DNA from 2 places in the Saccharopolyspora antiqui genome. Region 1 is predicted to be linked to the other one. Evidence: riboswitches for the same ligand, from Rfam matches in the RefSeq annotation. Region 1 holds a riboswitch; the other holds the start of a gene.
What was found. Region 1 has a riboswitch for glycine ahead of gcvT (glycine cleavage system aminomethyltransferase GcvT). Riboswitches for the same ligand answer to the same signal wherever they lie in the genome.

Region 1 (14,446 bases):
CCCGAGGCCGACCGCAGGTGACGCAGTCGCGGACGTCGCTCGACGACCCGAGCACGCGGGTCGACGAAAGCGCCTTGGAATGCTCCTGGGTCAAGGCCTGCTGACGGACGGGACACCCGGTCTGAGTCTTGGCGATTTCGCGCGAAATCGGCGCATCCCGTGCGGAGTGGGAGGCGATTTCGCGCGAAATCGCGGCTGCGCCGCGTCGAGAACGGGACAAGGACAGCACCTCAGGGATGGGTGGGGGACATTCCGGAGACTGGGGCATGATTACGCCGGTAGTGTGACGCCAGTCCGAGCCGCACGCATGCCGAGGAGCAGTTCTGTGACCTTCATCAGCGACATCCTGGCAGTCGTCGGAGGCTTGCCGAAGCCGCTGTTGGTGCTGGTGACCGGTGCTTTGGTGCTCGGTGAATGCACCATCGGGCTCGGTTTCCTGGTGCCTGGCGAGAGCGGGCTGCTGGTCGCTTCGGCGGCGGTCACCGACGCCGGGTTCTTCTTCGTGCTGGCCGGTGTTGTCGCGGTGTGCGCTGCGGTGGGGGACAACATCGGGTTCTGGCTGGGGCGCCGCTACCGGTTGAAGATGCGGGAAACCAAGGTGGTGCGGAAACTCGGCCAGCACCACTGGGACCGCGCCGGGCGGCTGTTGTGCAAGTGGGGAATCGGTGCCGTTCTGCTGGCCCGGTTCCTGCCGGTGGTGCGGACCCTGATGCCTGCCGCCGCCGGAGCCAGCGGGATGGCCTACGGCCGGTTCTTCTTCTCCTCGCTGGTGGGGGCGGTTGCGTGGTCGGCGACGCACGTGAGCATCGGGTGGGCCGCTGGGGCGTCGGCGAAGTACATCGAGGAGATGTTGGGTCAGGCCAGTTGGATCCTGGTGGTTCTCCTGGTGCTCGTCGGAGTGGGGATCTGGTTCTGGCGGCGGCGGGATCGCCGCGCGGCTGTCGTGGAGGCCGACACCGACGAGGTCCCCGGTGACGTCGAGTCGGCGGCCTGATTTTCGTTGCGGGATCGAGTGTTGTGCCGTCAATCCCGCACTCTATCCACAGTGGACTCTGGAAGTGCTCATCTGGTGTTGCGTCGACCCAGGTGGGACGCCAGCGGCCTGCACGGCTGGCGCGTTGGCCTGAACTCCTCGTGGGAGTGCGAGAAGCGGAACAATTCCGGTAGCGCCGCTTCACCGAAGAGCACCACGCACGCGGCGATGAGCTCGGGTCCCGGCTGATCGCCGCTGAGGGCGCGGTACACCGTGGAACGGCTGCGCTGCGCCGCCTCGGCGAAATCGTCGACATCCCACCCGCGCGCGTTGCAGTACTCCCGGAGCTTTTCCGGGCGCAGGTGGACGAGGTATGGCATGGTTTTCCTCCTCGGCGGGTCGTATGCCAGCGAGTCCTGTTCGTGCCACTGAACTCTAATTCGTTGTACTGCGCTGAATCCAGTCAGTTGCAATCTTGATACGACCTCTCGGGTCGATTGAGCCATTTGCAGTAGTACCAGGCGAACTGGTCGGCGGCCTGCTTCGAGTCGCATGCGCGCGACTAGACTCGAATGCATGGCACCTTCGGGCGATTCTGGTAACGCTGCCGAAGGCGGGAGCGATTTCGTCGCGTACCTCGAACGACACCTGGTGGAGCGCGGTTGGACGGTCTACGACTTCTGCGAGCACAGCGGGCTGAAACCCAGTGTCGTCTTTCGGTGGCGCAAGGGATATCGGCCGGACATCGGCAATTCGCGGATCATGGCGAAGGCGCTGGGGGTGCCCCTGCTCGAAGTGCTCGTGAAGGCGGGTCGACTGACGCCGGATGAGGCGAACGCCGACGTCCGAATCGCGCCAGAGCTCGGCGAAGTGCCGCTCTCGGTCCTCCTGAGCGAGGCGGCGACCCGTGCCGCTCGTCTTGAGCGGACCGAATGCGTGAATACAAAACCGAAGGGGAAAGCCCAGGAGCCGCAGTGACAGCGAATGATCAGATGATCACCGGAGGAAATGCGATACCCGTGGTCGGCGCGGTCCGGCACGCGGCCTCGACTAGGCTTCGGACAAAATGCGATCGCGGTGTGCCGAACCCGGTGGGCTGGCTGCGGACTCTCATCGGACCATCGGATGAGCGGGGAAGACGTGCACCACACTGACGCCGTGAGCGCACGGACCACGCACGCGAAGGCGGAGTCGGTGGAGATTCGTCTGCAAACCGGTGATCAGCTCGTGGTGGCGGTGGAGGACTCGGACGCGGAGAGCTACGTGATCTCCTGTCTTGCGAGCAATCGCGACGTCAAGTGCGAACCGTGCGAGTTCGACCCGGACGAGGCTCGCCACGTGGCTCAGGCCATGCTCGACCTCCAGCGTTCCAAGACGGGGCCGGTGGAGATTTGCATTCCCCGCACTGGCGATCAGCTGACCCTGGCCATGGAGGGCGAGGGCGACGAGAGCTACCTGATCGCCCACCTCGGCAACGACTACCGCGACGGCCACTACGAGCCGTCCGAGTTCGGCCCGGAGGAAGTGCGTCTCGTCGCGCGGGCCTTCCGCGACCTGGCGGACGTTGCGGAGCAACGCAGCGGGTCGTGATCGCGGCGCCGGGTCAGCCGCGGTCAGCTGACCGGCGCGGTGGATTTCGTCGCGAGCTGCTTGCGGATCTTGGTGAAGACCTTGGGGTTGTTCATCGCCAGCACTCCGGTGGTTTCGCCGTGCCGGTGGAAGGTCGCGACGAAGCGGCGGTCCGCTGGCGCGCCGTCGACGATCGCCACCTGATCGGTCCGGTCCACCCGCCCGGCGAACTGGATTCGTACCCCGTACTGCTGCGACCAGAAGTACGGCACCGCGGAGAAGTGCGCCGCCGTGCGTCCGGCGAGGAGGTTGCCGACCGCGGTGGCCGGTTGTTCCAGCGCCGTTGTCCAGTGCTCGAACCGGCTGGTGCCGTAGCGGGCCACGTCGCCCACCGCCACGACGTTGCGCAGGTCGGTGACACCTCCGGCGTCGCACTGCACGCCGTTGGAAATCGTCAGGCCCGAGCCGCGCAGCCAGTCGGTGTTCGGGCGGGCGCCGATGCCGACCACCACCACATCGGCGGGCAGGACCGCGCCGCTCGTCAGCTCCACCGCCGTGACCCGCTGCTCGCCGTGCAGCCGCTGGACTCCGGTGCCGCACAGCAGCCGGACGCCGTGATCGGAGTGCAGTGCCGCGCACACCGCGCCGAGTTCACCGCCGACCACGTGCGCCAGCGGAACGTCCAGCGCCTCCACCACGGTGACGTCGAGGCCCAGGTCCCGGCAGGTCGACGCGACCTCGGCGCCCACGAATCCGGCGCCGATGATCACCACCCGCGCTCCCGGCCGCAGGTCCGCGCGCAACGCGATCGCATCGTCCACGGTGCGCAGCGCGTGCACACCCGGTGGGCCCGGCAGCGTCTTCGGGCTGGCGCCGGTTGCGATCACCACCGCGTCCGCCGGGCATCGGGAGCCGTCGTCGAGTTCGATCGCGCCGTCGCCGGAGGCCAGTGCGACCGCGCGCCGTCCCAGCCGCCACGTCGCCTGCACGGCGGCGAGGTCGTTGTCATCGGCCAGCGCGAGGTCGGGCGCGTCGACCACGCCGGACAGGAAGTCCTTCGACAGCGGCGGCCGGTCGTAGGGGCGGTGGACTTCCGCGCCGATCAGCTCGATCCGGCCGTCGAAGCCCTGTTCGCGCAGCTCCTGGGCCGATCGCCAGCCCGCCAGCGAGGCGCCGACGATCGTGATCGTCCTCATGCGGCTGCCACCTGGCTCTCCGGCAGCGAGGCATCCTGGTGCGTGCGGGTGTCGTCGATGGCGCAGCGGTTGAACACCGCGATCGGCTCGGTCGTCGGGCGGGATTGGAACATCGTGGGACCTCCGTTGTGCTATCCAGAACACGGAGTGCGATGCGCAACAATGTGCGGCTCCGGTCGTGGGCGCGTCAAGGGGGTCGGCGGTTCTTTTTGATGTTCCGCGACACATGCCCGCATGTTGGAACACCCCGGCTGCCGGTCGAACCGGCGCCGGGAAAGGGACGTGCTCGACCAGATGGCCCAGGGCCGCACGAACGCCGGAATCGCGGCGAACCTGCACATCTCCCAGAGCGCGGTCGAAAAGCACGCGAACGCCATCTTCGACAAACTCGACCTGGCCCACCTCACCGGCTACAGCCGCCGAGTCCTCGCAGTACTCCGCTACCTGGACCCATGACAATGTCGTGACCGGAAATTCCGGCTCTTTTCCGCGATTACCACTCACGAGCCTTGCTTCGCAGCGCATGTCGTCCGTAGTGCGCTGATTCGAAATCCCGTTGTCGTTCGGTCGCGACCCGCGTGCACAGCTGCCACACACCGGTGGCATCTTGTCCTGCCCTGGCGCGCTGACCCGAGCCGCGCCTGACCCAGACGAATGCTGCGGCGACGGTGCAGATCACGACGAAGAAGGATCCGAGCAGAGCGGTCATTGCAGTCCTTCCACGGGGAATCGGGTTGGGGGCCTGGCCGGAGCTGGGGCGGGGAGGGGGTTCGCGATCCGCTCCGGCCGGGCTAGCCTCGCCGCTGCGGGCCGGGGGAAGCCGACGCGGCGAGGCCGTCTGGGGGACTAGTCGAAGCGGGCGGCGATGAGGCGCCAGCACTTCATGCAGGTGTCCTCGGCTATCCACTCCAACTCCGGTGGACGGCGCTGCACCTGCCAAGCCTCGACCTCGATGCCGCAGAACGACACGACCGCCGAATCCGGCGCAAGGCTCTTGCTCGCCACGTCGAAGGCGTGCCGCCCAACCCCCACCGGCCGCCAGGACCAGTCCACCGAGGAAATCTGCATCGCGCGAGTCCTTTCTTGTCTCCGGAACATTCTCTTGCATCCGGAGACAATTGATCAATTCCCTGGTCGAGTGATCACGGATTCGGTCCAGCGCCCTATGCTTGTTGCATGGCCGGAGACGTCGAGCATCACTCGCCGCAAGCTCGGATTCTCGGTGGAGAGCTCCGCGAACTGCGGAAAGAAGCTGGGTTGACCGTCCGCGAGTTGGCATCGAAGATCGGTCTCGGTCACGCTGCTGTCTCCCGCTACGAGACAGGTGTCCGTTCGCCGTCTCCGGACACGCTCGCCCGTCTGCTCACCGCACTTGGCGCCTCGGTCGTGCGCTACGAGGAGCTCTTGGAGCTGGCGAGGCGGTCGTCAGAGCCGAATCTCATCGGCAACAGCCGTTCCGGACTGCACAAGCACCTGCTCAACTTGGCCGAGTTCGAGCGAACGGCCGAACGCATCGTGCATGTCGCGCCGCTGGTCATCCCAGGGCCACTGCAAACTCGTGAGTTTGCCAGCCACATCATGTCCAGCCTCAGCGGCGAAGAACGAGAAGTCCGCGTCGAGCTCCGCATGGCTCGCAGCAGCGCTGTCCTATCCTCGGGGAATCTGGAAGCGATCATCTCCGAGCGTGTGCTGGGCGACGACATCGGTGGGCCCGTGGTGATGGCCGAACAGTTGCGACACATAGTCGCTGCGGCCAAGGCAGGCGGTGTGATCGTGCGCGTTCTGCCAAAGCGTCTGCAGCAGTGGACCCTGGCGCACAACGGATCTTTTGTGCTGTTCGAGTTCGCCAAGGCCGCACCGATCATCCACCTTGAGCACTATCGCGGACCTGCTTTTCTCTATGACCAAAAAGATGTTGAGGCGTACCGGAAAGCACTAACGATGCTCGACGAGTTGGTCATGTCTTCAGACGAGTCGATCAAGCTCATGACCGAGGTGGCCGAGCAACTGGAGAGGAGCGGAAGGTAATGACAACCCCCTCGGCGTTACCCACCGGCTGGAGAAAATCAAGCAAATCCAATCCAAACGACTCCTGCGTCGAAGTCGGCCGGTTCGCCGACGGAGCTGCGGTGCGCGATACCAAGGACCGCGCAGCGGGGCACTTCGTCACCAACCGCCACCAGTGGAAGAAGTTCATCGCCGCCCTGAAGGCCGACCGCTTCGCAGGGTGATTTTTTCGGAGTGAAGGGCACCTTTGACCGGCTATGTCGGTCAAAGGTGCCCTTCACCTCTCACCTGATCAGGTGTTGGTGGGTTGGGTTGTGCCTACTCCTCGGCGGCGGATCGTCACTAGGTCGTGGCGGGCTTCGGGGAGGGTTCGCTCGTCGGTGCCTTCGATGGTGAATCCGGCGTCCGCGATCATCTGGCGATCGTCCACACCGGACTGGCCCTCGGTGGTCAGGTAGTCGCCGAGGAAGATCGAGTTGGCGACCTGCAACGCCAGCGGTTGCATGCTGCGCAGGTGGATTTCGCGGCCACCGGCCAGGCGCACCTCGACGTCCGGGAAGCAGAACCGGAACAGCGCGAGGATGCGCAGGCAGCGGATCGGGGTCAGGTGCCAGTCGGCGCCCAGCGGGGTGCCCTCGATCGGGATCAGGAAGTTGATCGGCACCGAGTCCGGATCCAGTTCGCGCAGTTCGAAGGCCATGTCCACGATGTCCGCATCCGACTCGCCCATCCCGAAGATCGCCCCGGAACAGGGCGAAAGGCCCGCGCTGGTCGCTTGCCGGACGGTGTCGACCCGGTCGGTGAAGGTGTGCGTGGAGCAGATCTCGGCGTAGCGGGACTCGTTGGTGTTGAGGTTGTGGCTGTAGGCGTGCACCCCGGCGTCGCGCAACCGGTCGGCCTGCCCCTCCCCGAGCAGCCCCAGGCACGCGCAGATCTCCACATCCGGCTGCTGGGCCTTGATCGCCTCGACGGTCTCGGCGACCCGGCCGATGTCCCGCTGCCCCGGACCGCGCCCGCTGGTCACCAGGCAGATCCGCTTCGCACCGGCCCGCGCCGCCCGGTCGGCGGCTTCGGCGGCCTCAGCGGGCGCGACCCACGAGTACTTCAGGATGTCCGAAGTGGACCCCAGCCGCTGCGAGCAGTAGTTGCAGTCCTCCGGGCACAGTCCGCTCTTGAGATTGATGATCGTGTTGAGCTTGACCCGGCGGCCGAAGAAGCACCGGCGGACCCTACCGGCGGCTGCCACCACATCCAGCACGTCGAGTTCGTCGGTGAGCAGTGCGAGCGCCTCATCGCGGGTCGGCGGACGCCGGTCGAGGGACTTCGTGACCAGCGCATCCAGCGAGATCGTCATGGCTAGAGCCTCGCCGACCCGCGATGGGGCAACAACGTGCCCGCCCTACAAGATCCGCACCGGTGCTTTGTCGGGACGAATCCTCAAGTGGTTGACGACGTTCACCTGCGGATGAGTTCGCGCTCCGGCCGCCGGTTGCGCACCGCGAGGTAGCCGATCACGACGGCGACGGCCAGCACCGGCGTGATGTACAAGGCGATTCGCGTCTCCGCGTCGAAGGCCAGCAGCACCACGACGAACACCAGGAACGCCAGCACCACGTAGTTCGAGTACGGGGCGAGCGGCATCCGGAACGGTCCCGCCTGGATCTCGCCGCGAGCGATCTTGCGGCGGTAGCCCAGGTGCGCGATCACGATCATGCCCCAGGTGAAGATGGCGCCCACCGTGCTGGCGCTGGTGATGTAGGTGAACGCCTGCTCCGGGACGAAGTAGTTGAGCACCACACCGATCAGCATCGCGCAGAAGGTCACCGCGATGGCCCGCGCGGGCACCGCCCGCGAGCTCAGCCGCCCCACCGAGCGCGGCGCCTGGCCGTCCTCGGAGAGTGTGCGCACCATCCGCGCGGTGGAGTAGATGCCGCTGTTGCAGGACGAAAGCGCCGCCGTGGTCACCACGAAGTTCACCACCCCGGCCGCGGCCGGAATGCCGATCAGCGTGAAGGCGTGCACGAACGGGCTGCCGTCGGCGGGGAACTGGGTCCACGGGACCAACGCGGTCAACGCGATCAGCGCGCCCACGTAGAAGATCAGGATCCGCCACATCACCGAATTGATCGCCCGCGGCAGCACCTTCTGCGGGTTGGAGCTCTCGCTGGCGGTCTGGCCAACCATCTCGACGCCGACGAAGGCGAACATGACGATCTGGAACGCCAGCAGCGACGAGGTCGCCCCGTTCGGGAACAGCCCACCGTTGGACCAGATGTTGCTGACCGCCGCCGTGTCGCCCACATCGCTGAAGCCGAACACCAGGATCAGCGCGGCCAGCACGATCAGGCCGATGATGGCCAGCACCTTGATCAGGGCGAACCAGAACTCGAATTCGCCGAACAGCTTCACCGCGATCAGGTTCACCCCGCTGAGCACGATCAGCGCCCCGAGCGCGGGGATCCACTGTGGAACGTTGGGGAACCAGAACTGGAAGTACTCGCCGACCGCCGTGATCTCGGCCATGCCGGTGACGATCCAGACCAGCCAGTACCCCCAGCCGACCGCGAACTTCGCCCACGGCCCGACGAACTCGCCCGCGTACTCCGCGAAAGATCCGCTGACCGGGCGGTACATCAGCAACTCGCCGAGCGCCCGCATCACGAAGAAGATCATCACACCGGCGATCGCGTAGATCAGGATCAAGCCCGGGCCGACCTGGTGGAGCGCCTTGCCGGAACCGAGGAACAGCCCGACCCCGATCGCCCCACCGATCGCGATCATGTTGATGTGCCGGGTACTCAGATCCTTCCGGTACTCCTCGGCCACTGGTTGGCTCATCGAAGTGGACTCCTTAAACTGCCAGCGTATTTCGCTGAAACTGCGCAGATACTGCGACATTCGGTGGATGCTGGCAAGAGGTTGGGACCACTTGACATCGAGCGTTTGCCCGATCGAGCACAAGTCCACTTCGGACCCGTTAGCACAACGCCACATTCCGGACATTGCGGGCCGGAATGTGGCGTCGTGCGTCACACTTGGCAACTGTCTTTGATCTTTTGAAGCGGCGCCAGCCGCTTAGCCCGAGACGGCGTCTGAGTCCCGCCACCCGCACCGCTGCGCAAGATGAGTTCGAAGACAGGTTCTTACAGGTTCGGGTACAGCGGGTGCTTGGCGGCGAGCGCTTCGACGCGGGAGCGCAGCTTCGCGCTCGTCGTGTCGTCGAAGCCCGGTTTCAGGGCCTCGGCGATGATGTCGGCGACCTCGGTGAACTCCTCCTTGCCGAAGCCCCGGGTGGCCAGCGCCGGGGTACCGATGCGCAGCCCCGAGGTCACCATCGGCGGACGGGGGTCGTTGGGCACGGCGTTGCGGTTGACGGTGATGCCGATCTCGTGCAGCCGGTCCTCGGCCTGCTTGCCGTCCAGTTCGGAATCCCGCAGGTCCACCAGCACCAGGTGGACGTCGGTGCCGCCGGAGACCAGCCGCACCCCGGCCTGGGCGGCGTCGTCGGCCAGCAGGCGCCCGGCCAGGATCTGCGCGCCCTCCACGGTGCGCCGCTGCCGGTCGTTGAACTCCGGCGTCGCGGCGATCTTGAACGCCACCGCTTTCCCGGCGATCACGTGCTCCAACGGCCCGCCCTGCTGACCGGGGAACACGGCGGAGTTGAACTTCTTGGTGAACTCCGGATCCGAGGACAGGATCACGCCACCGCGCGGCCCGCCGAGGGTCTTGTGGGTGGTGGTGGTCACCACGTGGGCGTGCGGCACCGGGCTGGGGTGCAACCCGGCGGCGACCAGTCCGGCGAAGTGCGCCATGTCGACCATCAGGTAGGCGCCGACCTCGTCGGCGATCTCCCGGAACCGCTTGAAGTCCAGCTGGCGCGGGTAGGCCGACCATCCGGCGATGATCAGTTGGGGCTGGTGCTCGCGGGCCAGCTGGGCGACTTCGTCCATGTCGACGCGGTGGTCCTCGGCGCTGACGTGGTACGGCACCACGTTGTAGAGCTTGCCGGAGAAGTTGATCCGCATCCCGTGGGTGAGGTGCCCGCCGTGGGCCAGGTCCAGGCCCATGATGGTGTCGCCCGGCTTGAGCAGCGCGAACATCGCCGCCGCGTTGGCCTGCGCGCCGGAATGCGGCTGCACGTTGGCGAACGCGGCCCCGAAGAGCTCCTTGACCCGGTCGATGGCCAGCTGCTCGATGACGTCGACGTGCTCGCAGCCGCCGTAGTAGCGGCGGCCCGGATAGCCCTCGGCGTACTTGTTGGTCAGCACCGAACCCTGCGCCTCCAACACCGCCTGCGGGGCGAAGTTCTCCGACGCGATCATCTCCAGCGTGGACTGCTGGCGGTGCAACTCAGCGCCCACCGCCACCGCCACCTCCGGATCCACCGCGGCCAGCTGGTCGTTGAACAGGTCCGGTGTCGACATGATGTTGCCTCCTGTGTATTGCGGGACACCCGCACCCGGTCGGACCCGTGCGAGGGGATGACGAATGTCTCGCAAGTGTCCTCCAGATGTTCGATCTCGTCAGGCTTCGCGGCGGTAGAACGGCAGCTCGACGACCTGCACCGCGACGTTCCTACCGCGGATGTCGACCTGCAACTGGGTGCCGGGTTCGCTGTGGTCGCGATCCACGTAGGCCATCCCGATCGGGTGGCCCAGGGTCGGGGACGGGGCGCCGCTGGTGACGACGCCGACCTCGGCGCCGTCGGCGGCCAGCACGCGGTAGCCGTGCCGGGGCGCGCGGCGCTGCTCGGTGCTCAGCCCGACCAGGGTGCGCTCGGTGGGCTTCTCGGCGGTGGCGGCCAGCGCGGCCTTGCCGACGAAGTCGCCGGGCTTGTCGAGCTTGACCACCCGGCCGAGGTTGGCGTGGTAGGGCGTGAGGTCGGCGGACAGCTCGTTGCCGTACAGCGGCATGCCCGCTTCCAGGCGCAGCGTGTCGCGGCAGGACAGCCCGGTCGGCAGCAGGCCGTGCCGCGCGCCGGACTCGGTCAGCGCCTGCCAGACCGCTTCGGCGTCGCCGGGCGCGGTGAACAGCTCGAAGCCGTCCTCGCCGGTGTAGCCGGTGCGCGCCAGCAGCACGTCCTGGCCCGCCACCTGGCTGCGGTAGCCCGCGTAGTACTTGACCTCGTCGAGGTCGGTGTCGGTCAACGGCGCGAGGATCGCGACGGCGTTGGGGCCCTGCACGGCGATCAGCGCGTAGTCGTCGGAGACGTCCCGGTGCTCGGCGTCGAACCCGCCGACCCGGTCGGCCAACTCGGCGGACACCAGGGCCGCGTTGGCGGCGTTGGCCACCACCAGGAACTCCTGCTCGTCGAGCCGGTAGACGATCAGGTCGTCGAGCACGCCACCGGAGTCGTTGCAGATCATCGTGTAGCGGGCGCGGCCGGGCTTGATCGCCGACGCGGCCCCGACCAGCGCGTGGTCCAGCGCTTCGGCGGCCTGCGGCCCGCTGATGCGAATCTCACCCATGTGGGTCAGGTCGAACAGTCCGGCGCTGCCCCGGACCGCGTTGTGCTCGGCGATGTCGCCGGAGTAGCGCACCGGCATCTGCCAGCCCGCGAATTCGGTGAAGGTCGCACCGAGGGCTTCGTGCACGTGGTGCAGGGGCGTTCGCCGAGGCGACGACATGGTGAGACTCCTCCTGGTGGGCACCGGTCGGCAGTCGAGGGCCGGTCAGCTCACTGCGCCCAACCTTATCGGGGGCACCTCGACTCCGACCTGCACGGGCTTGGGACCTGCACGGGCTTGCGCTGGTCGGGCGGGTCTCCCCGGAGTCATTGGCCTGAGAGTTTCGCCACCCCCAGGGGTGGCTTGCACCGTGGGCGAGAAGCCTGCGCTTCTGCTTTTCTCCGTGTTCGCCTGGTGTCGTGCGGTGCCGGTGCCTGAGAGTTTGCTGGGGAGTGTTGCTCCTTCGGCGCTCCACCTCGCGGGCGGAGTCTCTCCCGCACGACGTCATCGGCGCGGTATTCGGTTGTGCGCCCAGGACGCTACGAACCGAACACGACCCAAGTCAACCGGACGAGTGAGTGATCTCGGACTGGCTTGACCGCGACTTGTGTCTCCTCCGAAAGGGGTTACCCGAAGTGGACTGAGTGAGTTGTCCGTTCGCGTCACCAGGCGTCGCCGGATCCCATGTCGTCGCGGGCTGCGTTCAGTTCTGCGACATCGGCCGGGTCTTCCAGCGACGCCTGGGGCTCGCGGCGCATCCGCTCGTCGCTCAGTTCGCGGTACTGCTTCTGCAGGCCGTCTATCAGGGCGGATAGGGCTAGTTCGAAGCTGTCCGCGTCTATTTCCGCCGCGTGTTCGCGGAGCAGGTGGGCTCGGTTGAGGTGTGGGAAGCGGTCGTCGTAGACCGCCGCGTCGTCTGGGAAGCCGCCGCTGAACGAGCCCATCGCGGAGCCGACCACCAGGTACTTCGTCGAGGCACCGATCATCGTGGCGTAGCGCTGCGGCCAGCCCGCGCTGGTCAGGCCGCCGTGCACCGCGTCCGCGGCGCGCAGCGCGATCTCCCGGCGGGCCGGGCCGTAGGCCAGGAACGGGACCAGGTTCGGGTGCGAGATCAGGGCCGCCCGGTAGGAGCGGGCCCAGGTGCGCAGGCCGGTCGTCCAGTCCGCGTCGAAGCCGGAGACGTCCACCGCGGCCATCACGCCGTCGGCGATCTCGTGCAGCAGGTCTTCCTTGGTCGACACGTGGTTGTAGAGCGATGCGGCGCGCACGCCGAGTCGCTCGGCCAGGCGGCGCATGGACAGCGCGTCGAGGCCGTCAGTGTCGATGATCTCCAGCCCGATCCGCTGGATGCGCTCCGGCGACAGCCGGGGAGTGGCTGGTCTGGGCACGTTCTCTCCTCGTCGGGTCCCTTGCGGCGCTCGCCGGGACGGTCTTAGGCTGCCATAAAACTAACGTCGTTAGTTATGCGGCTGCACTGAAAGGAATCCGGCGATGGTCGACTTCTCGCTGTCCGACACCGAACGCGACATCCGCGACTGGGTGCGCAACTTCGTCCAGCGCGAGCTGGTGCCGCTGGAACCCGAGGTGCTGCGTCGCGAGCGGGCCGGGCAACGCGGCCTGACCAGGGACGAGCTGCGCGAACTGCAGGACAAGGCGAAGCAGTCCGGGTTCTGGGGCGTGCAGACGCCCGAGGAGTACGGCGGGATGGGCCTGTCGGCGGTGCTGACCGCGCTGATCGAGATCGAGCTCGGCCGCACCTTCGTGCCGTTCCGGTTCGGCGGCTACGCCGACAACATCCTGTACTACGCCAACGAGGAGCAGAAGCAGCGCTACCTGCTGCCGACCATCGAGGGCACCCGCAAGTCGTGCTTCGCGATCACCGAGCCGGGTGCCGGATCGGATGCCAGGAACCTGCGCACCACCGCCGTCCAAGACGGCGACGAGTGGGTGATCAACGGTGAGAAGACGTTCATCACCGGCGGCATCGACGCCGACTTCGCGATGGTCTTCGCCGTCACCGATCGGGCCAACGGCGGGGTCACCTGCTTCCTCGCCGACCGGGACATGGGCTGGAAGTCCGAGCCGATCGACATCATGGGCCCGTTGGAGCGCCAACCCGCCGCGCTGGTGTTCGACAACGTTCGGGTGCCCGCGAGCAACGTGCTCGGCGAGGTCGGCAAGGGCTTCGCGCTGGCCATGCAGTGGATCGGCCGCGGCCGCTACCTGCTGCCCGCGCACGCGCTCGGGGCCTGCGAACGGCTGGTCGAGATGGGAATGGACTACGCCAAGACCCGCGAGACCTTCGGCAAGCCGATCGCCGAGCGCCAGGCCATCCAGTGGATGATCGCCGACTCCGCGGTGGAGATCGAGGCGCTGCGCTGGCTGGTGCTGCAGGCGGCCTGGCAGGTCGACCAGGGTCTGGACTCGCGGCACGCGCAGTCGATCGCCAAGCTGTTCGGGGCCACCCGCGCGGGCGAGATCGTGGACCGGGTGCTGCAGATGCACGGTGGCATGGGCTACACGAAGGAACTGCCGGTCGAGCGCTGGTACCGCGACCTGCGACTGCTGCGCATCTTCGAAGGCACCGACGAGATCCAGCGCCGCACGGTGGCCCGCAACCTGCTGAAGGGCCACGCCTCGATCAGCGGCGTGCTCGGCTGAACCTCGGCGCCTGCCTCCGGCCTGGAGCGTGGTACTTGGCCTGGAGCGTGGCGATTTTCGCGCGAAATCGCCACGAACCGGCACGCAGCACGAACGTCTGGGACAGGTGTCTTGGACGCCGATGCCGGTGCCCGGTTGATTTCGTCCGACTCGGTGGTCGGCGCTCGGCTGAAGCGCGCCCGTTTTGTCGGTAGCCTGGGAGGAGCCGGTACTCCGAACCGCCCACGAGTCCGACCCGCCAGGAGCAAAGATGTCGCTGTTCAAGAAGGTCACCGAGTTCGCCAGCAGCCCGCAGGGGCGCAAGGTGATCGACCAGGCCAAGAAGTACGCCTCCGACCCGAAGAACAAGGAGAAGATCGACCAGGTCAAGAACAAGTTCTTCGGCAAGGGCGGCAAGAGCCACTGACCCGAGCCGACAACGACCCCCGGCACCGCGCCGGGGGTCGTTCGTCGTGCGGACCCGTTGTCGGGAATCGTTGTCCCGCCGAGGCAACGTGCTTCTCCTTGGCCGATCTGGTCTTCTCGGGTGGCCTGATTCGTTAGGATCTGCGGTGGATCAGCGGCGCCCGAGCACTTGAGCACCCGAGCACTTG
Region 2 (14,446 bases), on a different contig from region 1:
TGGCGATCATCGCCTCGCAGAAGCGGTCCAGCTCTGCCAGGTTCTCGCTCTCCGTCGGCTCGACCATCAGCGTGCCGGCCACCGGGAACGACATCGTCGGCGCGTGGATGCCGTAGTCGGCCAGCCGCTTGGCGACGTCGTCGACGGTGATGCCGCTGGTCCTGCTGATCGGCCGCAGATCGAGGATGCACTCGTGCGCCACGAAGCCGCCCTCGCCGGTGTAGAGCACCGGGAAGTAGCTGCCCAGCCGGCGGGCCACGTAGTTGGCGGCGGCCACCGCGGTCAGGGTCGCGCGGCGCAGGCCGTCGGCACCCATCATCCGCACGTAGGCCCAGGAGATCGGCAGGATCGAGGCGCTGCCCCACGGGGCCGCGCTGATCGGGCCGACCCCGGTCGTCGGACCCGCGGCGGGCTGCATCGGGTGGTTCGGCAGGAACGGCGCCAGGTGCTCGCGCACCCCGATCGGGCCGACCCCGGGGCCACCGCCGCCGTGCGGGATGCAGAAGGTCTTGTGCAGGTTCAGGTGTGAGACGTCGGCACCGAACTTGCCCATCCGGGCCAGGCCGATCAGCGCGTTGAGGTTCGCGCCGTCCACGTAGACCTGACCGCCGGCGTCGTGCACCAACCCGCACACCTCGCGCACGGTGTCCTCGTAGACGCCGTGCGTCGACGGGTAGGTGATCATGATCGCGGCGAGGTCGTCGGCGTGCTCGGCGACCAGTTCGCGCAGGTGCGCCATCTCGATGTTGCCCTCGTCGTCGCAGCGCACCACGATCACCCGCATCCCGGCCATCACCGCGCTCGCGGCGTTGGTGCCGTGCGCGCTCGCCGGGATCAGGCAGACGTTCCGGTCGGCGGCACCACGGCTGTGGTGGTAGGCGCGGATCGCCAGCAGACCCGCGAACTCGCCCTGGCTGCCGGCGTTGGGCTGCAGGCTCACCGCGTCGTAACCGGTGATCTCGGCCAGCCAGTTCTCCAGGTCCTTGACGATCGACAGCAACCCGGCGGCGTCCTGGGCGGGCGCGAACGGGTGCAGCGAACCGAATTCCGGCCAGGTGATCGGCTCCATCTCGGCCGTCGCGTTGAGCTTCATGGTGCAGGAGCCCAACGGGATCATGCTGCGGTCCAGCGCAATGTCCTTATCGGACAGTTGCCGCAGGTAGCGCAGCAGCGAGGTCTCGGAGCGATGGGTGTGGAACACCGGGTGGGTCAGGTACTCCGAGGTGCGCCGCAGTGCTGTCGGCAGCGCGTCCGGGGTCTCGGTGTCCAGTTCGTCGACGTCCACATCCGCGATGCCGAACGCCTGCCACACGGTCGCCAGATGGGCCCGCGTGGTGGTCTCGTCGCAGCTGATGCCGACGTGGTCGACGTCCACCCGGCGGAGGTTGACGCCGCGCTGCCGGGCCGCCGCGACGATCTCGTCCGCCCTGCCCGGCACCTTCGTGACGATCGTGTCGAAGAACTCCCGGTGCAGCACCTCGATCCCGCTGCGGCGCAGCTGCTCGGCGAGCACGGCCGCCATCCGGTGCGCGCGGGTCGCGATCGAACGCAGCCCGGCCGGTCCGTGGTACACGGCGTACATCGACGCCACGACCGCCAGCAGCACCTGCGCGGTGCAGATGTTGCTGGTGGCCTTCTCGCGGCGGATGTGCTGTTCGCGGGTTTGCAGCGCCAGCCGGTAGGCCTGGTCGCCGTCGGCGTCGACGCTCACCCCGACCAGTCGGCCCGGCAGCTGCCGCTCAAGTCCCTTGGCCACGGCCATGAATCCGGCGTGCGGACCGCCGAAGCCCATCGGCACCCCGAAGCGCTGGGTGCTCCCGATCACCACGTCGGCGCCGATCTCGCCGGGCGAGCGCAGCAGCGTCAGCGCCAGCAGATCGGCCGCCACGACGACCTTCGCGCCGCGCCGGTGCACTTCGGCGATGATCTCCTCGTGGTCGCGCACCGCGCCAGCGGCGCCCGGATAGGCCAGCAGCACGCCGAAGAACTCGCCCTCCGGCAGCGCCCGCGCCCCCTCGGACAGGTCCGCCACGACGACCTCGATGCCCAGCGGCCGCGCGCGGGTCTCGATCACCGCGATGGTCTGCGGCAGCGTATCGGCGTCCACCACGAACCGCGGCGACTTCGACCGGCCCGCGCGGCGCACCAGCGTCATGCCCTCGGCCGCCGCGGTCGACTCGTCGAGCATCGAGGCGTTGGCCACCGGCGCCCCGGCCAGGTCGGCGACCATGGTCTGGAAGTTCAGCAGCGCTTCGAGGCGCCCCTGCGAGATCTCCGGCTGGTACGGGGTGTACGCGGTGTACCAGGCGGGGCTTTCCAGCACGTTGCGCAGGATCACCGGCGGGGTGATGGTGGCGTAGTAGCCCAGCCCGATCATCTCGGTGTGCGGGTGGCAGTGGTGCGCCAGGTCGCGCAGCTCGGCCAGCGCGTCGGCTTCGGTGGCCGGTTCGGGCAGCGCCAGCTCCAGGTCGCCTTCCCGGATCGCCTCCGGCACGGCGCGCTGCCCCAGCTCCTCCAGCGAACCGACCCCGATCACGTCGAGCATGTGCGCCAACTCGGCGGGCATCGGTCCGACGTGCCGATCGGCGAACGGCGTGCCGTGCTCCAGCGCGGCCAGTGGGATGCGGTCGTGGGTCACGTCGGTCATCGCCAAACCTCAATCATCACGGCGGACAAAGGGCGGCAGGCAGTGCAGGCCACGTGAGCGACGATCGCCTTGCTGCTCAGGTGACCGACCGGGCGCGGATGTCCCGCAAGACCCAGCTGGAACTGCGCTGCTCTCCCCCTCTGTCACTGTCCGCGCAGCGGACGCCTGAGAGCTTCACCCGGAGCACCGGGCTTGCACCGTCGGCGGAGTGCACCACGGCTGCGGTGCGCTCTCTTTCCAGAGGCATCTCGCCCGTGCGGTCCAGGTGGCCTGAGAGGTTGTCGGGGAGAGTTGCTCCTTCGGCGCCAGCCACGACCGAAGCCGGACCGGACTCTCCCGCACGGGGTCGGCGATGTGCCGCAGCCTACCGGATCAGGCGGCCGCAGCGGACCGCCGATGTCACCAGCCGCACATGGTTCGCCCGATTCAGCCGGTCTCGGCCTGCCGGTCGCGCCGCCGCCGGGACAACTCGTCGTCCACCGACTCCGCCAGCTCGCCACCGTCGGCCCGTTCGGCCGGGAACTCGTGGATCGTGCCGCTGATCTCGCGCATCGCACCGCTGACGGCGATGCCGAACACCCCTTGGCCACCCTGCAACAGGTCGACCACCTCCTCGGCAGAGGTGCACTCGTAGACCGTCGTCCCGTCGCTGAACAGCGTCAGCCGCGCCAGGTCCTGCACGCCTCGGTTGCGCAGGTGCTCCACCGCGACCCGGATGTTGTGCAGCGACACCCCGGTGTCCAGCAGTCGCTTGACCACCTTGAGCACCAGGATGTCCTTGAACGAGTACAACCGCTGCGAGCCAGAACCGGCGGCACCGCGGATGGACGGTCCGACCAGCTTGGTGCGCGCCCAGTAGTCCAACTGGCGGTAGGTGATACCGGCGATCTGGCAGGCCGCCGGGCCCCGGTAGCCGACCAGTTCGTCCGGCAGTGAGGCGTCGGGGAACAGTTCGCCCTGCTCAGCGGCAGCATCCCGGTTGGACGCTTCCTCGACCACGCCTGCCTCCCCTCGTCCGGCACGAAGCCGACGACGACGATCACCAGCACCCGAACCATCCCGGTCCAGGGCCGCGAACACCGCCCACCGGTCGAACGCATCGGCCGAATCACCGGCTGAATCACACCGGGGCAATTCGCGTATCTCGACGGTATGCCTGCCCCGCGGGGAGGTCAACGCGACGCGCCCGGACGACCCGGCCCCTGCCCGCGGTGCGCGGGCAGGGGCCGGGATGCTGTCGTCGGGCCGATCGGCGGGGTCAGGTGTCCGCGCCGCGGAAGTCCTCCGGCGATACCGAGTCCAGGAACTCGCGGAACTTCTCGACCTCGTCCTCTTGCTCGTCCGGGATGATCAGCCCCGCCTCGTCCAACACCGATTCGTCGGCGTGGATCGGCACCCCGATGCGCAGCGCCAGCGCCACCGAGTCGCTCGGCCGTGCCGAAACCCGCACATCCCCGTCGAACACCAGCTCGGCGAAGAAGGTGCCGTCCTGCAGGTCGGTGATCCGCACCTGTTCCAGGTCGCGCCCGAGGGCACCGATGACGTCCTTCAGCAGGTCGTGGGTAAGTGGTCTTTGCGGCCGCACACCCTGCTGCTCAAGGGCGATGGCCGTCGCCTCGACCGAGCCGATCCAGATCGGCAGGTAACGCTCGCCGTGCGCCTCGCGCAACAGCAGAATCGGCTGGTTTGCTGGTAGTTCCACTCGCACGCCGACGACGCGCATCTCGCTGCTCATCGTCACATCGCCTCCTCCAGCGCGCCGAAGCGTGACATCCCCGTCGAGGATCGCGCACCGACGCCTCCGACGCTACCCGCGATACGGCGGACACGCCCATCCCTTTGGCGGTCTGGTCGACCACCGATTCTCGCGGCCTTCCTGCCGGTGCATCTGGCCCGAAACCGCTGGCTGAGCTCTTCATCGAGCATTACCCAGCACGATACACCGCCCACCGGCCCATCGGACCGGTGCAAAAAGCCGCATTGACGTAGAAACCGGTTGCGACGCCGGGAAATTCCCAGCGCGCGGACATCGCGCGCCCGGCCCGCGGACCCGGGACGCGCCAGCGGGGCGACGCCACCTCGGCGCCGCCCCGCTGGCGGGTCGCAAAGTCGAATGCCGGGGCCTCAGCGGCCGCCCGGTCCCCCGTCGATCGGGCCGGTCAGGAACACCAGCCGGAACTTCCCGATCTGCACCTCATCGCCGTTGGCCAGCACCGAGGTGTCCACCGGCTCCCGGTTGACGTAGGTGCCGTTGAGGCTGCCGACGTCGACGACCACGAAGTCGTTGCCCTCGCGCCGGAACTCGGCGTGCCGACGGGAAACCGTGACGTCGTCGAGGAAGATGTCGCTGTCCGGGTGACGTCCCGCGCTGGTGGTCTCCCGGTCCAGCAGAAATCGCGAACCCGCGTTCGGGCCACGCTTGACCACCAGCAGGGCGGACCCGGCGGGCAGCGCATCGACCCCGGATGCGGCGGCAGGCTCCGGGGGCGCACTCTCGGTGCTTTCCGGCTCCGAGAGGAAGGGCCTGAAGACCGAGGTGGTCTCCGGTGACTGCTCCGGCGGAACATCGCCGAAGCCGCTGTTTTGGCTCACCTGAGCTCTCCTCTACGCGGATAGATCGTGCCAAGTATGTGCCCAACGTACCGTGCTGCGACAGGCACGGAACGCGCGACTCCCGACATCTTCTCCGCGGCCACCGACACGAAGACGATCATGCCTGGTCGATCAGCTTCTGGTAGCCCGCGGCGTCGAGCAGCCCGGTCAGTTGGGCCGGGTCGGCGAGCTTGAGCTCGACCATCCAGCCGTCGCCCAGCGGCGCCGAATTGACCAGCTCGGGCTCGTCCGCCAACTGCTCGTTGCGGGCCACCACCTCACCGGTGACCGGGGCGTAGATGTCGGAGACGCTCTTGGTCGACTCCACCTCGCCCAGCGCGTCACCCGCGGCGACCTGCTGACCGAGCTCGGGGAGCTGCACGAACACCACGTCACCCAACTGCTGCTGCGCGTAGTCGGTGATCCCGATGCGCACCGTGTCCTCCGCAGTGCGCTGAACCCACTCGTGCTCTTCGGTGTACTTGATCTCGTCCGGGGCCGCCACGTGGTCCCGCCTCCCTGGTCCGCTGGTGCAGTGGATCACCGGCCGCGATGGTGCGCGTGATCGGTTCGGCGAGCGTATTTGCCGTGCTGGCCGGGCCGCAAGGCGACCCCGGGATGTCGACTAGATCGATTTGGACCTGGCCTGGCGCACCGCCGCGACGACCTGCCCGAGGTAGAGGATGCCCGCCCACAGGTAGAGCGCCCCGCCCCAGCAGGTGAACGCGTATGCGATCGGGCGCACGATGTCGGACAGCGGGAAGTCCTCCTGCACCAGCAACAACAGCGGGAACGCGTACATCAGGCAGAAGGTGGCGGCCTTGCCGAGGTAGTGCACGTCGGGCGGTTCGTAGCCGTGCCAGCGCAGCACCGGCAGGCACAGGGTCAGCACCACGTCGCGGATCACCAGCGCGGCGGCGACCCACCAGGGCACCACGTCGCGCAGCACGAAGGCCACCAGCGTCGCGACTATGTAGAGGCGGTCGGCGGCCGGGTCGAGCAGTTCGCCGATGCGGCTGTACTGGTTGAGCCAGCGGGCGAGCTTGCCGTCGAGCCAGTCGGTGATGCCGCTGACCACGAGCACCAGCAGGGCGAGCAGGTCGGCTCGCGGGCCGAGCAGCAGCCAGAGGAACACCGGCACACCGGCCAGCCGGATCACGCTGAGCAGGTTCGGCAGTGTCCACCATGGATCGGCCCACACGCCGGCGGCGGCCTCCCGGATCCGGGCGAGGCCGGGATCCGGGGCCCGGTCCGGGCCCGGCGGTTCGGGACGCTGCACGGGGTCCTCGCCCGCGGGGCCGGGGTTCACGTCGCGGTCCCCGCTCGTGGTGTTGTCCGTGGTGCGCTCAGCGTCCTGCACCACGAGCCTCCCCTGAATGGTTGTGCGTTGCTACCCCGCTTCGGGCGCACACCCGGTGCGTCCCTACTGGATCAGGGTCTCACATTCCTGGCACAACACACTTGGCGGCTGGGCTCCCACGGAGCCGGTCGATCGGGCTGGCTTCGCGTGGGTGGGAGCCGCGCAGTCGCGGATCGGGGTCAGGCCCGCGTATGGCTCCAGCCGCGCCGTCGGAGGTCGGCGTCGGTGAGGAACCGGGCCCGGCCGCGATCGTCCACACCCGCCCAGCGAGCCCCGGTGACACCTTCGAGCACGTACGAATGGCCGCCGCTCCACACCACGCTGCACGGCGTGGTGGGCAACTCGGTGGTCGACCTGGCTCCGCTCGGATCGACCTCGTCGGCAGAGACCTGGGCGGCGGATGCCTTGGGCGGCAGGGCCGGTTCCGTGCTCATCGTTCGTAGCACCTCCGATTTCGTTGTCGGCACAATGCCTCCTGGTGTTAGCCCGATCTTCGACTCCGGATCGATTGTGTGCGGTCGAGCACGCTCTGTCGCGGCGACTTGGCCCCGCAGCGCCAAATGGACACGTTGCGTCGCCGAACTGCGAGCGGATATCGGCCCGGCGCTCAGTGCTGCCGAAGATCAACTACCGTTCGTCCGATCAACGGTGTTTCGGCTGTGACAAACGTGTTTCGCGCGCCGCCGGAGGCGATCTTGGCGTGGCCGGGGATTTGCGGTAGGACACCAGGCAACATCGGTGTGTGCGGGAGGTGTGTGGCCATGGGCGAGTACGCCGAGGCCTACCGGCGGAGTTTGGCGGACCGGGAGGGCTTCTGGCTCGACGCGGCGGCCGCGATCGAATGGGAGCAGGCGCCGTCGCGGGCCCTGGACGACACCGCGGATCCATTCTTCCGGTGGTTCCCCGACGGTGTGCTCAACACCTGTTTCAACGCGCTGGACCGGCATGTTCGGGACGGTCGCGGCGAGCAGCCCGCGTTGATCTGGGACTCGGCGATGACCGGCGCGGTGCGGCGCTGGACCTACCGGGAACTGCTGGAGCGGGTCGCGCTGTTCGCCGGGGCGTTGCGGGCGCAGGGCGCCGCGCCGGGCGATCGCGTGGTGATCTACCTGCCGATGATCCCCGAGGCGGTCGTGGCGATGTTGGCCTGCGCGCGCATCGGCGCGGTGCATTCGGTGGTCTTCGGCGGCTTCGCGCCGAAGGAGCTGGCGGCGCGCATCGACGACGCCCGGCCGACGGTGATCGTCGCGGCGTCGTGCGGCCTGGAACCGAACCGGATCGTCGAGTACAAGCCGATCGTCGACGAGGCGCTGCGACTGGCCGAGCACCAGCCGCGGCGGGTGATCGTGTTCCAGCGCGAGCAGGCCCGCGCCGAGCTCGGGCCGCGCGATGTGGACTGGAACGACGCGCTGGCGCAGGCCGAACCGGCCGACTGCGTGCCGGTCGCGGCCACCGATCCGCTGTACGTGCTCTACACCTCGGGCACCACCGGGCGGCCGAAGGGCGTGGTGCGCGACAACGGCGGACACGCGGTGGCGCTGCGCTGGTCGATGGCCAACATCTACGACATCGGGCCGGGTGATGTCTTCTGGACCGCCTCCGACGTCGGCTGGGTCGTCGGCCACTCCTACATCGTCTACGCACCGCTGCTGACCGGGGCGACCACCGTGGTCTACGAGGGCAAGCCGGTCGGGACCCCGGATGCGGGCGCGTTCTGGCGGGTCATCGCCGCGCACCGCGTCAAGGCGCTGTTCACCGCGCCGACCGCGTTCCGCGCGATCAAGCGGATGGACCCGGAGGCCGAACTGCTGGCCGACCACGACATCACGAGCCTGCGGACCCTGTTCCTGGCCGGTGAGCGGCTGGATCCGGAGACCTACCACTGGGCGTCGCAGCGGCTCGGCGTCCCGGTGATCGACCACTGGTGGCAGACCGAGACGGGCTGGCCGATCTGCTCGAACCTGCGCGGACTGGAGCCGATGCCGGTCAAGGCCGGGTCGCCGACCGTGCCGGTGCCCGGCTACGACGTGGCGGTCCTCGACCAGGCCGGGCAGCCGCTGCCACCGGAGACCGACGGCGCGCTGTGCCTCAAGCTCCCGCTGCCGCCGGGCACCTTGCCGACGCTGTGGGGCGACGACGAGCGGTTCCGGGAGTCGTACCTGTCGCGCTACCCCGGCTACTACCTCACCGGCGACAACGGCTACGTCGACGCCGACGGGTACGTGTTCGTGATGGGCCGCACCGACGACGTGATCAACGTGGCCGGGCACCGGTTGTCGACCGGGTCGATGGAGGCGGTCCTGGCGGCGCATCCGGCTGTCGCGGAGTGCGCCGTGATCGGCGTGCACGACTCGTTGAAGGGGCAGGTGCCGCGCGGGTTCGTGGTGCTGAAGTCCGGTGTGGACATCAGCGAGGCGGCGCTGCGGGACGAACTGGTCGCGGCGGTGCGCGAGCAGATCGGGCCGGTGGCGGCCTTCCGGGAGGTCGCGGTGGTCGATGGGCTGCCCAAGACCCGCTCGGGCAAGATCCTGCGCAAGTCGATGCGCGAGATCGCCGACACCGGCGACACCAAGGTGCCCTCCACCATCGAGGATCCAGCGGTGCTGGACCGGCTGCGCCCGGCGCTGCGAGGCCGCTGAGGCCTCAGCCGCGCTGCCGGTCCTGCGCCACGTCCTCCAGCGCCTGGAGCACGGCGGCGATGGCCGGTTCCGCGCGGCTTCCCCGGCGCACGCAGGTGAGGACGCTGCGGGATGGCGCCGGATCGTCTCGCAACGGGATTCGCACCACGCCGTGCTCCGGCGCGGTGGTCGCGAGCCTGGGCAGCAGGCAGATGCCGAGACCGTGGGCCACCAGTGCCAGCACCGAGTTCCACTCCGCTGCTTCGTGCGCGACTCGCGGGGCGAATCCGGCCGCCGCGCAGGCGACCTCGATCAACTGGAACTGGTCGTGGTGCGGCGCGATCCAGGTCTCGTGCGCGGTATCGGCCAACCGCACGGAGTCGCGCTCGGCGAACGGGTGGGCCGCGGACACCACGAGGTCCTGCGGGTCGTCGAGCAGCAGCCGCTGGTCGAATCGCGGATCGTCCAGCGGCGGTGTGCCGGGCACCGGCAGGACCGCGATGTCGGCCCGCTCGGCCAGCAGCAGTCGCAGGCTGTCGTCGATGTCGGCGTCGCTGAGGTGCACCGCCAGCCGCGGGTGGGATTCGCCGATCCGGGCGGCAGCAGGCGCCAGCAGTGAACCGAAGCTGGAGGCGAAGCCCGTTACCCGGATCTGCCCGACCGCACCGCCGGAATGCGCCGCCAGGTCCGCGCGGGTCCGCTCCCATTCGGCCGCGATCGCGTCGGCGTGTTCCAGCACGATGTGCGCGGCGGGGGTGAGTCGGACCCGGCGCCCCTCGGGCAGCAGCAGATCAACGCCGATTTCCTTGGACAGCAGTCGCAGCTGCTGCGAGACGGCCGAGGGCGTCAGGTAGAGCGCCCGCGCGGTGGCGGTCACCGTGCCCTCTTCGCGGAGCACCCGCAGGACCTGGAGTCGGCGCAGATCGATCATGTAGCCAATTCTTCACGGTCCGCATCAGAAATACGAGATAGACCTGCAAGGACTGGGCGCCGCAGGCTTCCGGTATGAAGCCCTTGGCACCTCCCGGCGCGGTTGTCGTACCGCCGTTCCTGCTCGTGCTGGGAGCCGTGTTCAGCGTCCAGTTCGGCCAGGCTTTCGGGAAGCAGCTCTGCACCGTTCTCGGGCCGCTGGGCGTTGCCGCGTTGCGGCTGTCGCTGGCATCGGTGGTCCTGTTGCTCTGGTGGCGTCCGCGGGTCCCGGCCGACTGGCGGTCGCGGGGTCTGATCATCGCTTTCGCAGCGGCGATCGCGGCGATGAACGTCATCTACCCGGCGCTGCCGCACCTCCCCCTCGGCGTGGCCAGCACGCTTCAGATGCTCGGCCCGCTCGCGGTGGCTCTCTTCGGCTCCAGACGGCCGCGCGACGTGCTGTGGGCCGTGCTGGCGGCGGTCGGGGTTCTCCTGTTTTGCGGCCCGTCCGATGCACCGCTACCGGTCGTCGGCATCGGTCTCGCGCTGGTGTCGGCCGCGGGAATGGGCAGCTACATCTTGTTGAGCCACCGCGTCGGCGCGCTCAGCAGCGATGGCTCACCGCTGGCGTTGGCAGTCGCCTGCGCGGCGGTGCTCATGCTGCCGTTTGGCATCGTCGAGTCCGGAACGGCGCTGCTCGCGCCGCCAGTTCTGCTGGCCGGGCTGGGGGTGGCCGTGTTGTCCGCGGTCGTGCCGTACTCGCTCGAATTGGTCGCGCTGCGCCGCATTCCGCCCCGAGTCGTCGGCGTGCTGCTGAGCCTGGAGCCCGCGACCGGCGCCTTGGCGGGGCTGCTCCTGCTGGCCGAACTGCTCAGTCCGGCCCAGGTCGTCGCGCTCGGGTGCGTCACCGCGGCTTCGATCGGGGCCGTGCTCACCCGAGCGCGATGAAGCCGAGCGCCGTTCGGCGTGCCCGATACATCCAGTTGGAGGTTCGCCACCTGAGGTTTGGTCTATACCTTTATGGGCACCGTTGCCCGATCATGGAGCCGAGACATGACCCCTAGACCGCCCCGATCGACGGTGCGCAACGCCGCACTGGCCGTCGTGGCCGGTGCCCTGCTCACCGCCGGGATCGTGGTGCCCGCCGGTGGCACACCAGCCGTGGAGAACTCCGCAATGGACAACATCATCCCCGTCCCCGAATCCGTGCAGCCGGACCCGGCGACCACCTTCGAACTGACCGAGCAGACCTCGATCCTGGCCGACGGCGAGGCCGCTGAAGTCGGCGAGTACCTGGCCGGGATCCTGCGCCCGTCAACCGGATTTCCGGTGCCGCTAGGCGGTGAGCCCGGCACCGGGAACATCGCGCTGGCGCTCGACGGCGCCCCCGACCTCGGTCCGGCCGGGTACCGGCTGCGGGTGGCCGCCGACGCCGTGAGCGTCCGCGCCACCAGCACCGAAGGGCTGTTCAACGGCGTGCAGACGCTTCGCCAACTGCTGCCCGCGGCGATCGAGAGCCCGACCGCGCAGCCCGGCCCGTGGACCATGCCCGGCGGCGAGATCGTCGACCGGCCGCGGTTCGAGCACCGCGCCGCGATGCTCGACGTGGCGCGGCACTTCTTCGACGTGGAGCAGGTCAAGCGCTACATCGACCAGATCGCCCGCTACAAGATCAACCGGCTGCACCTGCACCTGTCCGACGACCAGGGCTGGCGGATCGAGATCAACAGCTGGCCCCTGCTGGCCAAGTACGGCGGCAGCACCGAGGTCGGCGGCGGTCCGGGCGGTTACTACACGCAGCGGGACTACACCGAGATCGTCGACTACGCCGCGTCCCGGCACATCATGATCGTGCCGGAGATCGACATGCCCGGGCACACCAACGCCGCGCTGGCCTCCTACGCGGAGCTCAACTGCGACGGGGTCGCCCCACCGCTGTACACCGGCATCGACGTCGGGTTCAGCTCGCTGTGCGTGGACAAGGACATCACCTACCGGTTCGTCGAGGACGTCATCCGGGAAGTGGCGGCGCTGACCCCCGGGCCGTACCTGCACATCGGCGGGGACGAGGCGCACTCGACTCCCGATGAGGACTACACGAAGTTCATCGCGCGGGTGCTGCCGCTGGTCGGCAAGTACGGCAAGACCGTGGTCGGCTGGCACGAGTACGGCAAGGCAGCGCCGCAGGGCGACGCGGTGGTGCAGTTCTGGGGCACCACGAACGCCGACCCGCTGCTCACCGACGCCGTCGCCCGCGGCAACAAGATCCTGGCCTCCCCGGCGAACAAGACCTACCTGGACCACAAGTACAACGAGAGCACCCCGCTGGGCCTGCAGTGGGCCGGGTTCATCGAGGTCGCCGACGCCTACGGCTGGGATCCGGGCAGCTACCTGCAGGGCGTGCCGGAGGAATCGGTGCTCGGCGTGGAAGCCCCGCTGTGGTCGGAAACCCTGGAGAACTCCGAGCACATCGAGTTCATGGCCTTCCCCCGGCTACCGGCCTTCGCCGAACTCGGCTGGTCCCCGAAGGGCGCCCAGGACTGGGAGTCCTTCCGCCAACGCCTAGCCACCCACGGCCCCCGCCTGACAACCTCCAGCATCAACTACTACCCCTCAACCCAAATCCCCTGGCCCAACTGAGTTGTTGAACAGGTGAAGGGCACCTTTGACCGACTATGCCGGTCAAAGGTGCCCTTCACTCATCACTCGACCGGGTTGGGGGGAGCTTTGGGGCTAGGACCGCCCACCATTCTGCGAGAGTGGGGCGTTCGGCGAGGTCGGCGAAGGTGATCTGGACGCCTTGGCGGCGCCACTTCTCCACCAGGGTCATGATCCGCACCGAGTCCAACCCCCAGTCGATGAGGTTCTCCTCGTCGGAGAGCTCCGCCGGGTCCTCGTAGAGCAGCTCGGCGACCTGCGCCCGAACATCTTCCAGCGTCAACATCTGCGACATTCCCTCGAACTCCCCGAAAACTCGTCAGACCACTTCGGACTCGCGCAGCACCAGGGCCTGCGCCAGGCGCCGCGAGGTGTCCACCACCGCACACCGCTTGGCCGCGTAGTCCAACGCCATCCGGTGCTCCGCCAAGGAGAAGTCCGCGACCGCGTCGGCGACCAGGAAAGCCTGGACCTCCTGCTGGAAGGCCTCGGCCGCTGTCATCAGGCAGCCGATGTGCGCGTAGATACCGGTGATGATCAGCTGGTCGCGCCCCCAGTCGCGCAGCAGCTCGCGGAGCTCGGTGCGCTGGAACGCGCTGTAGCGCCACTTGGTCAGCAGCACGTCACCGGCGCCGGGCGCCAGCTCCTCGATGATCGCCTCCTGCGCCGGATCGGCGACCCCCGGCCCCCACCACTCCAGTTGCAGGCCGCGCTGTTCCGCCGTCTGCCCACCGGGCTGCGCGCAGTACACCACCGGCACGCCCGCCGCGCGGGCGCGCTCGCGCAGCAACCGGATGTTCGGCACCACCTGATCCAGCGGTTCGCCGTGCGCCGGGAAGGCGTTGACGAAATGCCGCTCCATGTCGTGGATCAGCAGCACCGCGCGATTCGGGTCGGGCCGCCAGGACACCCGGTTCTCGGGCAGATCATCCTGCTGCGGCACGCGATACGGTGCGATGGCCGGAAGCGCCACCTGCGTCCCCTTCTTTCGTCGTTGCGGAGTTCTGGTCAGGACCGGCGCCGCAGTTCCGGCACCAGTTCGCGGGAGATCGCCTCCCGGAGGTCGCGCTTGCTGACCTTGCCGACCCCGGTTTGCGGGAACTGCTCGACGAATTCGACCCGGTCCGGCACCTTGTAGGCGGCCAGGCCGCGCTCGCGCACGAACTTGATCAGCTCCCGTGCTTTCGGCGTCGTGCCGCGCGGCACGACGAACGCGCAGCTGCGTTCGCCGAGGTAGTCATCGGGCATGGACACCACTGCCGCGTCGTGCACCGCCGGGTGCGCCAGCAGGTGGTTCTCCACTTCTTCGGCGGCGATCTTCTCGCCACCCCGGTTGATCTGGTCCTTCGCCCGGCCTTCGACGACGAGGTTGCCCTCCGGGGTGCGCCGCACGATGTCGCCGGTGCGGTAGAAGCCCTCGGGAGTGAACGCGACCGCGTTGTGCTCCTCGGCCCGGTAGTAGCCGCGGATGGTGTAGGGCCCTCGGGTGAGCAGGTGGCCGGTTTCCCCCGGTGCCACCGGGTTGTCCTGGCCGTCGACGACCAGCAGCTCGTCGTCCGGCGAGATCGGTCGGCCCTGCGTGGCGAGGATGACGTCCTCGGGATCGTCGAGCCGGGTGTAGTTGACCAGTCCCTCGGCCATGCCGAAGACCTGTTGGAGGGT

Region 2: it holds a riboswitch for glycine, as region 1 does, so the genes downstream of both, gcvP (aminomethyl-transferring glycine dehydrogenase) here and gcvT (glycine cleavage system aminomethyltransferase GcvT) in region 1, are expected to answer to the same signal.

The regions. Positions count from the first base shown of each region.
Region 1 is NZ_JBQQBO010000025.1:37,633-52,078, reverse strand. Features, by position in the region: gene dacB (D-alanyl-D-alanine carboxypeptidase/D-alanyl-D-alanine endopeptidase) at 1-104, shown strand, start outside; gene ACTWQN_RS30430 (DedA family protein) at 326-994, shown strand; gene ACTWQN_RS30425 (helix-turn-helix domain-containing protein) at 1,063-1,353, opposite strand; gene ACTWQN_RS30420 (helix-turn-helix domain-containing protein) at 1,550-1,951, shown strand; gene ACTWQN_RS30415 (hypothetical protein) at 2,132-2,563, shown strand; gene ACTWQN_RS30410 (NAD(P)/FAD-dependent oxidoreductase) at 2,587-3,738, opposite strand; partial or broken gene ACTWQN_RS30405 (response regulator transcription factor) at 4,009-4,194, shown strand; gene ACTWQN_RS30400 (HC3 family zinc finger protein) at 4,585-4,806, opposite strand; gene ACTWQN_RS30395 (helix-turn-helix domain-containing protein) at 4,915-5,766, shown strand; gene ACTWQN_RS30390 (DUF397 domain-containing protein) at 5,766-5,969, shown strand; gene bioB (biotin synthase BioB) at 6,038-7,099, opposite strand; gene ACTWQN_RS30380 (amino acid permease) at 7,201-8,583, opposite strand; gene glyA (serine hydroxymethyltransferase) at 8,889-10,169, opposite strand; gene gcvT (glycine cleavage system aminomethyltransferase GcvT) at 10,269-11,372, opposite strand; glycine riboswitch at 11,506-11,604, opposite strand; glycine riboswitch at 11,605-11,699, opposite strand; gene ACTWQN_RS30365 (TetR/AcrR family transcriptional regulator) at 11,855-12,580, opposite strand; gene ACTWQN_RS30360 (acyl-CoA dehydrogenase family protein) at 12,684-13,853, shown strand; gene ACTWQN_RS30355 (hypothetical protein) at 14,104-14,259, shown strand.
Region 2 is NZ_JBQQBO010000007.1:220,086-234,531, forward strand. Features, by position in the region: gene gcvP (aminomethyl-transferring glycine dehydrogenase) at 1-2,647, opposite strand, end outside; glycine riboswitch at 2,778-2,894, opposite strand; glycine riboswitch at 2,895-2,996, opposite strand; gene ACTWQN_RS14565 (MerR family transcriptional regulator) at 3,074-3,646, opposite strand; gene ACTWQN_RS14570 (bifunctional nuclease family protein) at 3,906-4,382, opposite strand; gene garA (glycogen accumulation regulator GarA) at 4,772-5,239, opposite strand; gene gcvH (glycine cleavage system protein GcvH) at 5,358-5,744, opposite strand; gene clsA (cardiolipin synthase ClsA) at 5,865-6,461, opposite strand; gene ACTWQN_RS14590 (hypothetical protein) at 6,779-7,033, opposite strand; gene ACTWQN_RS14595 (propionyl-CoA synthetase) at 7,361-9,238, shown strand; gene ACTWQN_RS14600 (LysR family transcriptional regulator) at 9,243-10,148, opposite strand; gene ACTWQN_RS14605 (EamA family transporter) at 10,223-11,074, shown strand; gene ACTWQN_RS14610 (beta-N-acetylhexosaminidase) at 11,180-12,766, shown strand; gene ACTWQN_RS14615 (phosphopantetheine-binding protein) at 12,822-13,079, opposite strand; gene ACTWQN_RS14620 (isochorismatase family protein) at 13,104-13,757, opposite strand; gene ACTWQN_RS14625 ((2,3-dihydroxybenzoyl)adenylate synthase) at 13,793-14,446, opposite strand, start outside.